3 regions of the Cryobacterium sp. TMS1-20-1 genome follow, and region 2 is predicted to be linked to each of the others. Evidence: predicted binding sites of a transcription regulator. Region 2 holds the regulator's gene; each other region holds the start of a gene.
The links. The regulator HrcA, encoded in region 2, represses chaperone genes, less so after heat shock. The targets are predictions, from matches to a motif close to TTNGCACTCGNNNNNNNCGAGTGCNAA.
Positions count from the first base shown of each region.

Region 1: the regulator HrcA is predicted to act here: its motif matches at 2,447-2,473, upstream of groES (co-chaperone GroES).
Region 3: the regulator HrcA is predicted to act here: its motif matches at 2,780-2,806, upstream of groL (chaperonin GroEL).

Region 1 covers NZ_SOGF01000071.1:29,210-33,918, forward strand. Annotated here, with positions in the region: gene tsaD (tRNA (adenosine(37)-N6)-threonylcarbamoyltransferase complex transferase subunit TsaD) at 1-227, shown strand, start outside; gene E3O45_RS17000 (DUF4190 domain-containing protein) at 309-758, shown strand; gene E3O45_RS17005 (hypothetical protein) at 811-1,206, shown strand; gene E3O45_RS17010 (class I SAM-dependent methyltransferase) at 1,215-2,420, opposite strand; gene groES (co-chaperone GroES) at 2,545-2,841, shown strand; gene rarD (EamA family transporter RarD) at 2,963-3,907, shown strand; gene E3O45_RS17025 (hypothetical protein) at 3,996-4,703, shown strand.
Region 2 covers NZ_SOGF01000044.1:7,309-12,017, forward strand. Annotated here, with positions in the region: gene E3O45_RS08870 (PhoH family protein) at 1-586, opposite strand, end outside; gene E3O45_RS08875 (HIT domain-containing protein) at 642-1,019, opposite strand; gene E3O45_RS08880 (16S rRNA (uracil(1498)-N(3))-methyltransferase) at 1,071-1,811, opposite strand; gene dnaJ (molecular chaperone DnaJ) at 1,813-2,916, opposite strand; gene hrcA (heat-inducible transcriptional repressor HrcA) at 2,984-4,003, opposite strand; gene E3O45_RS08895 (DUF4870 domain-containing protein) at 4,242-4,709, shown strand, end outside.
Region 3 covers NZ_SOGF01000054.1:160,025-164,733, forward strand. Annotated here, with positions in the region: gene E3O45_RS13250 (GMC family oxidoreductase) at 1-970, shown strand, start outside; gene groL (chaperonin GroEL) at 1,108-2,736, opposite strand; gene E3O45_RS13260 (DUF3048 domain-containing protein) at 2,877-3,926, opposite strand; gene E3O45_RS13265 (cold-shock protein) at 3,992-4,195, opposite strand; gene E3O45_RS13270 (LytR C-terminal domain-containing protein) at 4,480-4,709, opposite strand, start outside.

The sequences.
Region 1 (4,709 bases), on a different contig from region 2:
TGCTGCTCGGCGGCGGTGTCATCGCCAACGCTCGACTGCGCCAGGTCGCCACCGAGAGAACGGATGCTGCCAGCGTTGTCCTGCGCATCCCGCCGCTCTCGCTCTGCACCGACAACGGCGCCATGATCGCCGCCCTCGGCGCGCAACTCATCATGGCTGGGCATGAGCCCTCGACCCTCGAATTCGGCGCCGATTCCACCCTGCCGGTCGGGGAGATCCAGGCTTGAGCAACGCCCAGTCGCCGGGTACCCGCTAACGGGATAATCTGGCAGGGCGACCACCGAACGAAATTATGAAGGAGACCGCAGATGTCTGATCCCACCCAGCCCCCCGTCGAACCGACGAACAGCGGCCCGACGAACTCGAATCCGGCCACTGCCAGCGTGCCCCCCGCCGCGCCCGCCTATCCGAGCTACCCGGCGGCGGGTACCCAGCCCCCCGCTCACGGCCAGGCTCCCGCGTATGGTCAGAATCCCGCGAACGGTCAGAACCCGTATGGCCAGCAGAACCCGCAGGACAAGTACAACGTTCTGTCGATCATCTCCCTCGTCACGTCGATCCTCGCGATCTCGATCGTGGGCATCATCACCGGCCACATCGCCCTGAGCCAGATCAAGAAGACCGGCGAAAAGGGCTACGGCCTCGCCCTCGGTGGTCTGATTGTCGGTTACCTCGGCTTCGTCGTGGGGATCTTCATCCTCATCGGCTCGATCGCACTGCTCATCACTGCCGCCAACGTCGGTGTGAGCCAGTTCTAACAGACTCACCCCACTGAACGGTCGCTGGCCGGTTCGCAGCACGAGGACAGCAATGAGTACACCGCACCAGGATTCCGACACGCATCGGGATTACACCCGTGCGCCCGCGCCCCCGGGCAGCCAGCTCAGCTGGGAATCGACCGTCACCGCCCCGACCGAGTTCGTGCCGTACAGGTACACCGAGGCGGAGGTGCGGCGCATCACCGGCCGGCGCCGACTCTCGGTCGTCTCCGTCGTCTGCGGGTTCGTCGGGCTCGTGCTCGGCGTGCTCGGTGTGTTCGGCCTGCCGGTCGCGCTCGTTGCGATCGTCCTCGCCTTGATTGCGCGCACCACCGAGCATCGGGCCCGTGCCCTCTGGAGCAGCGGTCTGGCGAGCGGCCTCGTCGGGATTCTGCTCGCGGTCGGCTGGTTCGTCTACATCAGCCAGACCGTGCTGCCCCTGCTGTAGGCCGACCGTTAGCGCACGCGCTCCACGAGCAGCGCAACCCGATGTCCGGCCACCCGGGTCAAAATCAGCGTTGCGACTTCCGGCCCCTTGAGCTTCAACCGGGTGCGCAGCGTCGCGGGATCAACGTCGACGCCGCGCTTCTTGATCTCGAGCGTTCCGATGCGGCGCTCGAGCAGTGCGAGCCGCAGCTTCTTCTCGTCGAACGACAGCGTCTCGAGCACCCGAAAGGCGGTTGCGAACGGCGTCGGCGTCAGCGTGTCGTTGGTCAGGTAGGCGATTCCCTCGCTCAGCATGCTGGCCTTCATCGAGCGGGCCAGATCGCCGATCAGTCGCGCCCGAATGACCGCGCCGTCGGGTTCGTAGACGTAGTGGCCGAGTTCGCCGACCGGCTCGTCTTCGCTGTCGGCATCGTTGCTCAGCTCCTGCACGCCATCCCGGGTCAGCAGCAACGCCGATCGACGGATGCCCGGGCGGGCGAGAGCGCCGAACCACAGTCCCATTTCCACCAGCTGGCCATCCACCGACACCCACTGGGCCTCCGCGTCGACCGGAATCTGGTCGCGATCATGGCCGGGCCCGAGCTTCATGCCGAGCGGCAGCGTCGTTGCCAGCAGGTAGGCGAAGTCGAGGGAGGGGGAGTAATCCTCGGATCGGGTGAGCCGCTTGGTGTTGCTGTGCCCGCTCGTGCGCCGGGCTGGATCGAGCCAGACCGCGTCGAAATCGGTCAGATCAACCGTCTCGGCGTCGGCCTGCAACGCGGAGGCATTGGGGAACGGGGCCAGGTTGTAGCTCGCAACCGTGGCCGTGACCTCGTCGGCGTCGACGGCCACGACCGGCAGATCCATCGCGGCGAGGGCCATCGCGTCGCCGCCGATGCCGCAGCCGAGGTCGGCGACCCGCGGCGCGCGGCCGAGGGCGGCTCCAAGTTCGGCGAATCGCCCGGCGTGCAGTGCGGCAACCCGCAACCGGGTCGCCTGTTCCAGACCGGCCTCGGTGAACAGCATCCGCTCGGCAAATTCTCCAAACTTGGTTACGGCTTTCGCCCGCAGTCGCGACTGGCTCAACACGGCCGACACGAGTCCGGGGGCGTGCCCAGCCTTGCGCAGCTCGCTCACGAGCTTCAGCACATCACCGTTTGCCTCGTAGGGCGGCAGGGAATCCAGCAGCCGTAAACTCGCGGGGGAGAGCAGCTCAACGAGCTCGGTTCGATCCATTCTGCAACGGTACCAAACGGCCCGATCTGGCACTCACGTTGCGCGAGTGCCAGCATCCCCCCTAAACTTCACTTGGCACTCTCGCTGTGAGTCTGCTAACCCAAGTCTTAGAAAGAGGTCAACCGTGTCGGTCTCCATCAAGCCGCTCGAGGATCGCATCGTCATCAAGCAGGTCGACGCAGAGCAGACCACCGCATCAGGTCTGGTCATTCCTGACACCGCGAAGGAAAAGCCCCAGGAGGGCGAAGTTGTTGCAGTCGGCCCCGGCCGCATTGACGACAACGGCAACCGCGTTCCCCTCGACATCGCCGTCGGCGACAAGGTCATCTACTCCAAGTACGGCGGAACCGAGGTCAAGTTCGGTGGCGATGACCTTCTGGTCCTCTCCGCTCGCGACGTGCTCGCTGTGGTCGTGCGCTAAGTAGGTTTCATCACTACCTAGCCTTCAGACTGAAATTGGTCTTTAGCCTGAAACTCCCGGATGGCCTGGCCATCCGGGAGTTTTTGTTTGCGCAGTTAGTGTCTCGGTAGGGAGAATATTTATGACGGATGCCGCCGCACCGGCCGAGTCGGCCGCTCGCGCCACCCACCGCACGGGCCTCGTCTTCGGCGGCCTGGCCTACGGCCTCTGGGGCGTGCTGCCGCTTTACTTTCTGCTGCTCATCCCCTCCGGCGCTTTTGAAATCGTGGCCTGGCGGGTGCTGTTCTCCCTCGTTTTCTGCGCCCTGATCATTACCGTGACCCGCACCTGGACCGTGCTCGGGCGCGCGTTCAAGCAGCCGCGTCTGGTTTGGACCATGGGCCTGGCCGGTGCGTTCATCTTCGTTAACTGGCAGACCTACGTGATCGCCGCAACCACCGGGCACGTCGTCGAAGCAGCCCTCGGCTACTTCATCAACCCGATCGTCACGGTGCTTCTGGGCGTCTTCGTGCTGCGCGAACGGTTGCGCCGCCTGCAGTGGGTGGCCATCGGCATCAGTTTTCTCGCCGTGATCGTGCTGGCGGTCGGCTACGGCTCGCTGCCGTGGATCTCGCTCATCCTCGCGTTCTCCTTCGGCTTCTACGGGCTGATCAAGAAGCGCGTCGGCCCGAACGTCGACGCCGTCACCGGCCTCACCCTCGAAACGGCCTGGCTGGCCCCGGTCGCCATCATTCAGCTTCTGGTCGTTTCCGGCATGTCCGGCCTCACCTTCGGCACCGTCTCCGGCTGGCACACGGCTGGCCTGCTTTCGGCCGGGGTCATTACCGCTGTTCCCCTGCTGCTCTTCGCCGCCGCCGCCCGGCGCCTGCCGCTGACGGTGCTCGGGCTCATTCAGTTCGTCGCGCCGGTCATTCAATTTCTCGTCGGCGTAGTCGTTCTGAACGAGGCGATGCCGCTCGAACGCTGGGCCGGATTTGCCCTGGTCTGGGTGGCCTTGATCATACTGATGGTCGATATGGTCGCCTCCGGCCGCGGACCCCGTCGCAGCTCGCTTGAGCCTGCCTAATACCGTCCGACCTGGCTCCGAACCCCCGTCCGGCCCAGCCGATACGCTGAACCGACACGTCACCTCAGCTCGTACCAAAGGATTTTAGATGCCCCGTCGCACGCTCACCGTCGTCGTTCTGCTCGGCGCCCTGGCCCTCACCGGCTGCACCAGCACGACCCCGGCCGCGCCGAGCACGACCCCGGCCGCGGTCGCCACGGCCGCTCCGAGCGGTGACGGAACCTTGAGCATCGGCACCCTCTTTCCCACCACCGGGGACAACGCTGCGAGCGGCGCAGCGCAGGTGGCAGGCACCGAGCTCGCCCTGCGCGACATCCTGGCCGAGCAGGCGACGCTGACGCAGCCGATCCAACTCGTGCATCGCAACTCGGCCGGTGACCTCGCCGCTGCCTACGCCGACCTCGCCGCTCGCGGCGTTGACCTGGTCTTGTGGGACGCGACGACCGCGCTGCCAGCGGATGCGCACAGCTCCGTTGGCAGCGCCGCTCTGGTATCACTGGGTGACTTCGCCAACGGTGGCACACCGCTCGCCGCAGACGAGGCATTCACCGTGCGTCTGAAGACCGCCGACCCGGGACTGAACGCCACCGCTGGCGGCGCGGAGGCCTACGACGGCCTGATCACGGCCGCCCTGGCCGCCGTGATCACCGGGGACGACGGCGGCGCATCGCTCGATGCCGGCTGGGCGCAGGTGATTTCGGGAACGGCCGTCTGCCTCTCCTGGGGCGAATGCGTGTATGCGCTGGTGCAGGAGCAAACCATTGATTTTCAGGGTGTGACCGGGCGCCGTTCGTAACGATTT
Region 2 (4,709 bases):
CCGCGAGCAATTTGGGGATCAGTTCGGGGTCAAGCATTTCGCCGAGCGCGTCGTAGAGCGGCCGCAGGTAGGGATCGATCTTGTCGGTGAGCGTGCCGGGCAGAAAGCCGAGCCGTTCTCCGGCCTCCACGGCCGGGCGGGTCAGGATGATGCGCTCGACCTCTTTGTTCTGCAGAGCACGCACCGCCTTCGCCATGGCGAGGTAGGTCTTGCCGGTTCCGGCCGGTCCGATGCCGAACACGATCGTGTTGTCGTCGATCGCGTCGATGTACTCTTTCTGGCCGATCGATTTGGCCCGAATACTCTTGCCACGGGCGGTCAGAATTGGGGCGCCGAGCTGAGCGGATGGGCTCACGGAACTGTCGACAGCCAGCATCCGTGCCGCCGTGGCCACCTCGGTTTCGCCGAGGTCGTGGCCGGTGCGCAGGGCCAGCTGCAGCTCCTCGATCAGGCGACGCACGGCCTCGACGTCGTCGGCCGAGCCGCCGAGCGTCACGTCGTTGCCGCGCACGTGCACGTCGACCTTCGGGTAGGCGGCCTCGATGGTGTTCAGGTAGCGGTCTTCGGGGCCGAGCAGGCGCACCATGGCGACGCCGTCAACGGTGAAGCGCAGCTCCCTGTTGGAGTCAGCTTTATAAGAATCAGAGGGCGCCAAGCGAGTCCTCCCCCAGCTGATCAGACGCTTCGGGGCTGCCGAGCACGTGCGCGTGCACGTGGAAGACGGTCTGGCCGGCGGCCGCCCCGGTGTTGAACACCAGACGGAACTGTCCGTTGGTGCGTTCGACCGCGATCTGCTCGGCCACGGCGACGAGTTCGGCGAGCAGGGTGGGATTGCCGGCGGCGAGCTCGACCACGTTCTGATATTGAGGGTCTTTCGTGGTGACGACAACGTGCACCGGGGCTTTGGGTGCAATGTCGAGGAAGGCGATGATGTGCTCGGTTTCGGCCACGATCGTCGCCGGAATCTCACGCGCGATGATGCGGCTGAAAATGGTCGGTTGGGCGACGGAAGAAGACATACCTCTATCTTAAGCGGCGCTATCAGCGGCACGCACTACCAACGGCACGCTCTACCAGCGACCCAAAGTTGCATTGAGGATTGCGAGGGCGGCTGGCCCCGCGGTCGATGTGCGCAGCACGGTGTCGCCGAGGCGTACCTGGCTCGCGCCGGCCTGCTCGAGCAGGAGCAGTTCGGCCGGCGATATTCCGCCCTCGGGGCCGACGACAAGCAGAATGTCGCGGTCGTCGGTGGGGACGGCCACCTCGGTGAGGCGACCGGTCGCGGTCGGGTCGAGCAGCAGCATCCGTGTCGTGGCGGCCAAAACGGCCAGCTGCTTGGTGCTGGTCAGCTGGGCGACATCGGGCAGCCAAGCCCGGATCGACTGTTTGCTGGCCTCACGCACGATGCTGCTCCAGCGTTCGTGGCCTTTGGCGATCTTCGCGCCCTCCCACCTGGTGATGGAGCGGGCTGCGGACCACGGGATGACGCCGTCGACGCCGAGTTCGGTGGCGGCCTGAATGGCCAGTTCGTCCCGGTCACCCTTGGCGAGGGCCTGCACCAAGCGGATGCGCGGCGTCGCCGCCGCAGTCTCGCTCGCGTCATCGACGCGCAGGGTCAACTGCACAGCGTCCGCCGTCAGCACGGCTCCCTCCAGCAGCAACCCGGCCCCATTACCCAGGCGGAGCCGGTCCCCGGGGCGCACCCGGCTCACCGTGACCGCGTGCCGCGCCTCGGCGCCGTCCACGGTGACCACCTGCCCCGGGCGGCACTGCGCCGCCCGGAGCGTTTCCTGCAGGTAGAAATGTGCCACGTCAGCCGAGGAACCGGTCGCGCAGCTTCGCGAACAAGCCCTGCTGGTACTGGCTCAGGGTCGGCGCCGGAGCCGCGTAGCGGGCTGCGAACTGTTCGATCAGGTCGCGTTCCTTGTGGTCGAGCTTGGTCGGGGTGAGCACGTGGATGCCGACCTTGAGGTCGCCGCGGCCACTGCCGCGCAGCTTGGTGATGCCGCGATCCTTGATCGTGAGTACCTCGGAGCTCTGCGATCCGGGGCGAATCTCCACCTCGATGTCACCGTCGAGAGCCTTGACGGTCACGGTGGTGCCGAGAATCGCACTGGTCATCGGCACGTCGAGCGAGCACATCAGGTCGTCGCCGTCACGGCTGAACACGTCGTGATGGCGCACCTTCATCTCGAGGTACAGGTCTCCGTTGGGACCGGCAGCCGGGCCGGCTTCGCCGCTGCCGGGCATCTGCAGGCGCAGGCCGGTGTCGACGCCGGCCGGAATGTCGACCGGAACGGTGCGGCGGGCGCGAATGCGGCCCTGACCGGAGCAGGTCATGCACGGGGTGGCGATGATGGTGCCGTAACCGCGGCAGGAACCGCACGGGCTTGACGTCATCACGTTCCCGAGCAGGGAGCGCACGGCGCGCTGGATGCTGCCCGTGCCGTGGCAGATGTCGCAGGTGATCGGCGAGGTGCCGGGCGCGCAACAGGACCCCTTGCAGGTCTCACAGACGATCGCCGTGTCGACCTCCAGGTCGCGGTGCGTGCCGAAGATGACCTCGTCGAGGTCGAGGTCGACTCGAATCAGGGCGTCCTGGCCGCGTTCGCGGCGCGAGCGCGGACCACGGCTGCTGCCGCCGCCGCCGAAGAAGGTCTCGAAGATGTCGCCGAAGTTGCCGAAGTTCTGCCCGTCGAAGCCGCCGTTCTGGCCGCCGCCCTGGTCGTACTTCTGGCGCTGCTTGGCGTCGCTCAGCACGTCATAGGCGTGCGTGATGCTCTTGAACCGTTCGGATGCTTCGGCGCCGGGGTTCACGTCGGGGTGCAGCTCGCGGGCGAGGCGACGGTAGGCCTTCTTGATTTGGTCGGTGGTCGCGTCGCGGTCAACGCCAAGCGCTTCGTAATGGTCAGCCAAAGGTGGCTCTCCTTGATTTTTTGATGATGGTTGTTCGAAATGGCACAGAGCCTGATTGGTACAGAGTTCAGGTCTCGCCGAGCAGGCGGGAGAGGTACCGGGCGACGGCGCGGACGGCCGCCATATTGTTGGAATAGTCCATGCGGGTCGGCCCGAGCACGCCCAGCCGGGCCAGGTTGCCGCCTGCGGTATAGCCGCTGGTCAGCACGCTCGCTTCCGGCAGGCCGAAGGCCGCATTCTCCCGGCCGATACTCACCGAAACGCCGTGCTGGTCGGTCTCCATCTCGCCGAACAGCCGCAGCAGCACGACCTGTTCTTCGATGGCTTCGAGTACCGGATAGATGCTGCCGGAGAAGTCGTCTTCGGTGCGCACCAGGTTTGCGGCTCCGGCCATGACGAGCTTCTCCTGACGGTTGGCCCCGACCTGGTCGGCGACGGTGCGCGTGATCAGGTCGACGATCGGCTGCAGCGACGGCGATCCCGGCCAGACGCTCGCGGCGAGGGCAACGCTCGCCTCGGCCATGCCCAGTCCAACGACCGTGACGTTGAGTCGGGCGCGCAGTTCGCCGAGCGTCTGCTCGTCGAATGCTCGCGGCAGGTCGATGACTCGCTGCTCGACCCCGCCGGAATCGGTGATCAGCACCGACAGGATTCGCGTCTCGGTCAGCGGCACGAACTCGATGTGCCGAACCCTGGCGCGGGACAGCGAGGGGTATTGCACGAGCGCGACCTGGTGGGTGAGCTGCGAGAGCAAACGCACGCTGCGCACGAGCACCTCGTCGAGGTCGGCGGAGTGACCCAGGAAAGTTTCAATGGCCTGACGCTGGGCCGGGGTCAGCGGACGCAGGTCGGCCAGGTGGTCGACGAAGACCCGGTAGCCCTTATCGGTCGGGATGCGCCCCGAGGAGGTGTGCGGCGCCGCGATGAGCTCTTCTTCTTCGAGCAGGGCCATGTCGTTGCGAATGGTCGCGGCGGAAACACCGAAGGAATGCCGGTCGACGATGGATTTGGAGCCGACGGGTTCGCGGGACGCGACGTAGTCCTGCACGATGACGCGCAGCACATCGAGCCCACGGTCGGAAACCATTTCGCCCGCCTTCCTCTATTTCCGGTACAACTTCAATTAAGCGGATGCCCCGGGTCGGCGCGCCTCAAGCGCGCCGGAACGCAGGTTTGCCGGCACGTCGTTGGCACTCGCATCCACTGACTGCCAATACTATCGCGACCGGCCGTGTTCCGGCTGAGCGCACCCATTGCCAGTATCGCGAACCGAGCGTTTAATTACCGCTATACGCTCCCCCCGGAGTTCAGTGAAAGGCACGATCATGAGCGATCCACAGGCACAACCTCCCGGTGATTCCAACTACCGTGACCCTAATGCTGGGAAGCCGCCGTATGGCCAGCAGCCCGGTACGGGCAGCCCATACGGCACCCCTACAGCCGCAGCCCCACTCTCGGAGGCCGACGACCGACAATGGGCCTCGTTTGCGCACCTCGGCGGCATCCTGAGCTTTCTTCCGTCGCTGATTATTTGGCTGGTCTTCAAGGACCGCGGCCGCCTCACCAATACCGAAGCGAAGGAGGCGCTCAACTTTCAGATCACCCTCGTGATCGGATACGTCGCGATAAATATCGTCTCGTTCATCCTGGCGATCGTCACCTTCGGAATTGGCGGCCTGCTCATCGGCCTGACCTGGCTGCTCTGGGTGGCCGGAGTCATCTTTTCGATCATTGGGTTTCTGAAGGCCAAGGACGGCCAGAACTACCGGTATCCGGTCGCGATTCGCCTGATC
Region 3 (4,709 bases), on a different contig from region 2:
GTCATCCGTTTCGTATATTCACCCGATTCGGGATCGCGCCAACTTCACTCTGCTCACCGGCAGGCGAGCCCGCAAACTCACCTTCGACGGGAACAAGCGCTGCACCGGCGTACAGGTCGTCGATGCCAGCTTCGGCAAGACCCACCAGCTCACCGCGCGCGCCGAGGTCATCCTCTCGGCCGGCGCCATCGATTCGCCCAAGCTGCTCCTGCTCTCCGGCGTCGGTCCGGCCGAGCAGCTTGCCTCCTTTGGCATCGAGGTACTCGCGGACTCCCCCGGCGTCGGCGAGAACCTGCAGGACCACCCGGAGGGCGTAATTCAGTGGGAAGCGAAGCAGCCGATGCCCGAGACTTCCACCCAGTGGTGGGAAGCCGGCATCTTCACGACCACCGAGGAGGGCCTCGACCGCCCCGACCTCATGTTCCACTACGGTTCGGTGCCCTTCGACATGCACACCGCCCGTCAGGGTTACCCGACGACGGAGAACGGGTTCTGCCTGACGCCAAACGTCACCCGGGCACGCTCCCGCGGCACGGTCAAGCTGCGCTCGAGCGACTACCGCGACAAGCCCATGGTGGATCCGCGCTACTTCACCGACCCACACGACATGCGCGTCATGGTCGCCGGCATCCGCAAGGCCCGGGAAATCGTGGCCCAGCCGGCCATGGCCGAGTGGGCCGGCGAGGAACTGTATCCGGGCGCCGCTGTGCAAACGGATGCCGAAATCACCTCGTACATCGAAAAGACCCACAACACGGTCTACCACCCGGCCGGGACCCTGCGGATGGGCGCCGTCGACGATGTGCTCGCGCCGCTCGATCCCGAGCTGCGGGTCAAGGGAGTCACCGGCCTGCGCGTCGCCGACGCGTCGGTCATGCCGGTTCTCGTCACCGTAAACCCGAACATCACCACGATGATGATCGGTGAGCGCTGCGCCGACCTGGTGAAAGCGGCCCGCAGCATCCGCTGACCTGCGCCGAGGTGTGAGTCCGGGCCTGATTTTTGCGAATAATGCGGTCAGCCTCACACCTCGGCTACGGAACATGAAAAAAGTGGGCGCCTCCCGAGGGAGACGCCCACTTTTGTGTGGTGCTAGCTGGCGGGGACTTAGAAGTCCATGCCACCCGAGGGGTCGCCGGCCGGAGCCGAGTTCTTCTCGGGCTTGTCGGCAACGACGGCCTCGGTGGTGAGGAACAGTCCGGCAATCGACGCGGCGTTGAGCAGCGCGGAGCGGGTGACCTTCACCGGGTCATTGATGCCGGCAGCGATCATGTCGACGTACTCGCCGGTGGCGGCGTTGAGGCCCCATCCGACGGGCAGGTTGCGCACCTTGTCGGCGACAACGCCGGGCTCCATGCCCGCGTTGAGTGCGATCTGCTTGAGCGGAGCGTCGATGGCGACGCGCACGATGTTCGCGCCCGTTGCCTCGTCGCCGACGAGAGCGAGAACTGCTTCGCTCTCGAATGCGGTCTTGCCAGCCTGGATCAGTGCAACGCCACCACCGGCGACGATGCCCTCTTCGACGGCAGCCTTGGCGTTACGCACTGCATCTTCGATGCGGTGCTTGCGCTCCTTGAGCTCAACCTCCGTTGCGGCTCCGGCCTTGATGACAGCAACGCCGCCAGCAAGCTTGGCGAGGCGCTCCTGGAGCTTCTCGCGGTCGTAGTCGCTGTCGGTGTTCTCGATCTCGGCGCGAATCTGCGAAACGCGACCGGCGATGGCTTCGACGTCGCCGGCACCCTCAACGATGGTGGTCTCGTCCTTGGTGATGACGACCTTGCGGGCGTTACCAAGCAGGTCGAGCGTGACGTTCTCGAGCTTGAGGCCGACCTCTTCCGAGATGACCTGTCCACCGGTGAGGATGGCGATGTCCTGCAGCTGAGCCTTGCGACGGTCTCCGAAGCCCGGAGCCTTGACGGCGACGGACTTGAAGATGCCACGGATCTTGTTCACAACGAGCGTGGCCAGGGCCTCGCCGTCGACGTCTTCCGCGATGATGAGGAGCTGCTTGCCGGTCTGGATGACCTTGTCCACGATGGGGAGCAGGTCCTTGATGTTGGAGACCTTGGAGTTGACGATCAGGATGTAGGGGTCTTCGAAGACCGCTTCCTGACGGTCAGGGTCGGTGACGAAGTACGCCGACAGGAAGCCCTTGTCGAAGCGCATGCCCTCGGTGAGCTCGAGTTCGGTGCCGAAGGTGTTCGACTCCTCAACGGTGACAACACCTTCCTTGCCGACCTTGTCGATGGCCTCGGCGATGATCGCGCCGATTTCGGTGTCGCCGGCAGAGATGGAAGCCGTGGCCGCGATCTCTTCCTTGGTTTCGATTTCCTTGGCGCTGGCGATGAGCTCGGCGATGACAGCTGCCGTGGCCTTCTCGATGCCGCGCTTGAGGCTGATCGGGTCGGCGCCGGCTGCGACGTTGCGCAGGCCTTCGCGAACCAGGGCCTGGGCGAGGACGGTTGCGGTGGTCGTTCCGTCGCCGGCTACGTCATCCGTCTTCTTGGCGACCTCTTTGACGAGCTCGGCACCGATCTTCTCGTACGGGTCGTCGAGCTCGATCTCCTTGGCGATGGACACACCGTCGTTGGTGATCGTGGGGGCGCCCCACTTCTTCTCCAGAACGACGTTGCGGCCGCGCGGGCCGAGGGTGACCTTGACGGTGTCGGCGAGAATATTCAGGCCGCGCTCAAGCCCACGACGGGCCTCTTCATTGAATGCAATGATTTTTGCCATATGTGTAACTCGTCCCTCCCGGACGTTCCAAACGATGATGGGGTTAGCACTCAGATGACGAGAGTGCTAGATCGATTCTGGCACTCTGGGGTCGAGAGTGCAAGCGAGCATCCGGGGTGATGCCGGGCTATCTGCAGCTGTCAGGGAACGAGATCGGCCGAGCCGGTGCCGTTGGGCACCAACTGGAACCAGGTATTGCCCGGTGCCAGCCGAATTGTCACTCCGTTGGCGTCGATGAGGCGGATCGGCGACGTCTGGGCGTCCTTGCTCCAGGTGGCCGCGAGGGTCTTGCCGCCGGACGAGATTGACGCTTCACCGGAGGCGATCAACTCGGTCTTGGGGATACTGTCGGAGACGGTTACATCGACCCGCAGTACGACCACGTTGGTGGCCTTGAGCTGGGCCCCCTCGGGGGTCAGGTCGGGCGCCCCATCCTGAGCGCGCAGGTAGGCGGCCGCCTCGGCGTTCCAGGTCCAGCTGCGGGCACTGGAGTTGGAGAACCTGGTATTGATCACCGAAATCGGCGTACCGTCCGTGGCAGCGGATGCCGCGGCCAGGGTGGCCGCGTAGGCGTACTGCTGGGCGGGCGGGGCGACAGAGGCATTGCGGTTGACGAATTCCGACGCGGCGAGGATCACGTTGTGCGGGGCTGAAGTAGCGGAGGACCGCGAGAACAAGCCGCTCGTGTCGTAGTCGAAGATGGCGCTGATCTGGCCGGTCGCGTTCATCGCGTCGACGAATCGCTGCTGGCCGCCGGAGTAGGCGACCAGTCCACCGAAGGGGGCGATAATGTCGGGATCCATCGGCCGAATCGACCGCACCGGTCCGAGCTGATCGGGAATGCTTGACTGCCAGACCGCGACATAGCGGGTGATGCCGCCCTCGACCAGTTCTTCGAACACGAGGTCGGTACGGTCAATGGCAACCTGCGGCCGGGCCGCAACGTGGTTGTCGATCTTGGCCGCCAGCGACGGGTGGGCCGACGAGCCGCCTTCGACGCTCAGCCCGGTTAGCGGTGCGATCTCGGTCGCCGCCGGGGCGACATAGTCAGAGGTCCAGGCCGTGCCGGTCGGTGTCGAGGAGGGGGCCGGGGTGCTGCCGCTGCACGCGCTCAGGAGCAGTGCCGGCAGCACGAGGGCGAGCAGCCCCGCGGCCCGAAGCGGTCGAGCGGTGCGGGCCGTATTTTTCATAGTCACCGGTAAACACTAACGCCGCCCGTTGCAGCGGGCGGCGTTAGTGTGAAATGCGAGGCGGGTTAGGCCGGTCGAACCGATTCAGCCTGCGGGCCTTTCGCTCCGGCACCGACCTCGAAGACGACCTGCTGGCCTTCTTCGAGAACCTTGTACCCGCTCATGTCGATGGCGGAGTAGTGGACGAAGACGTCTTGCCCTCCCCCGTCGACAGTAATGAAGCCGAAACCCTTTTCAGCGTTGAACCACTTTACGGTTCCGTTCGCCATGTGTTACTCCTTGCTCAGTTTTCAACGGCAACCGCCCATTGGCTGTTCCGGGCCGTGCCGCAGAGACTGCGTTCATCCTGTGCGAGCAGCAAATCCCCGAGAGCAAGACATCTGTCACAAGTTACCTACTGGTGCAAGTTTCCTTGGGCGAGCTTTCTTGATCCGGGCGGGTATTGCCCGAACAAAATGTGTGACCAAAACGCATGTTACTGAAATGGGAACAGAAGACTAGGGGCTTGACGAATCAAATCGTGGCCGCTAAGACCACGGCTTTCGCGTTTTGCTCAGTCAACCGGTGAAACATAGTCGTTGCCGACGACGACGGTCATACTGGCGTCGGAATCAACGAAATTGGTGGAGACCACGATCTGCGCTCCCGGAAGCGAGGCAGCGACGCCGCGGGCGGCGCCTTCCTGGCTCGCATCGGCGTAGTAGATCACCGTGGTCGCCTCCGTGTCCGTGCTGGCGTTCCCGGTGGCATTGACCACCCAGCCTGCAGCGGAGAGTGTGTCCC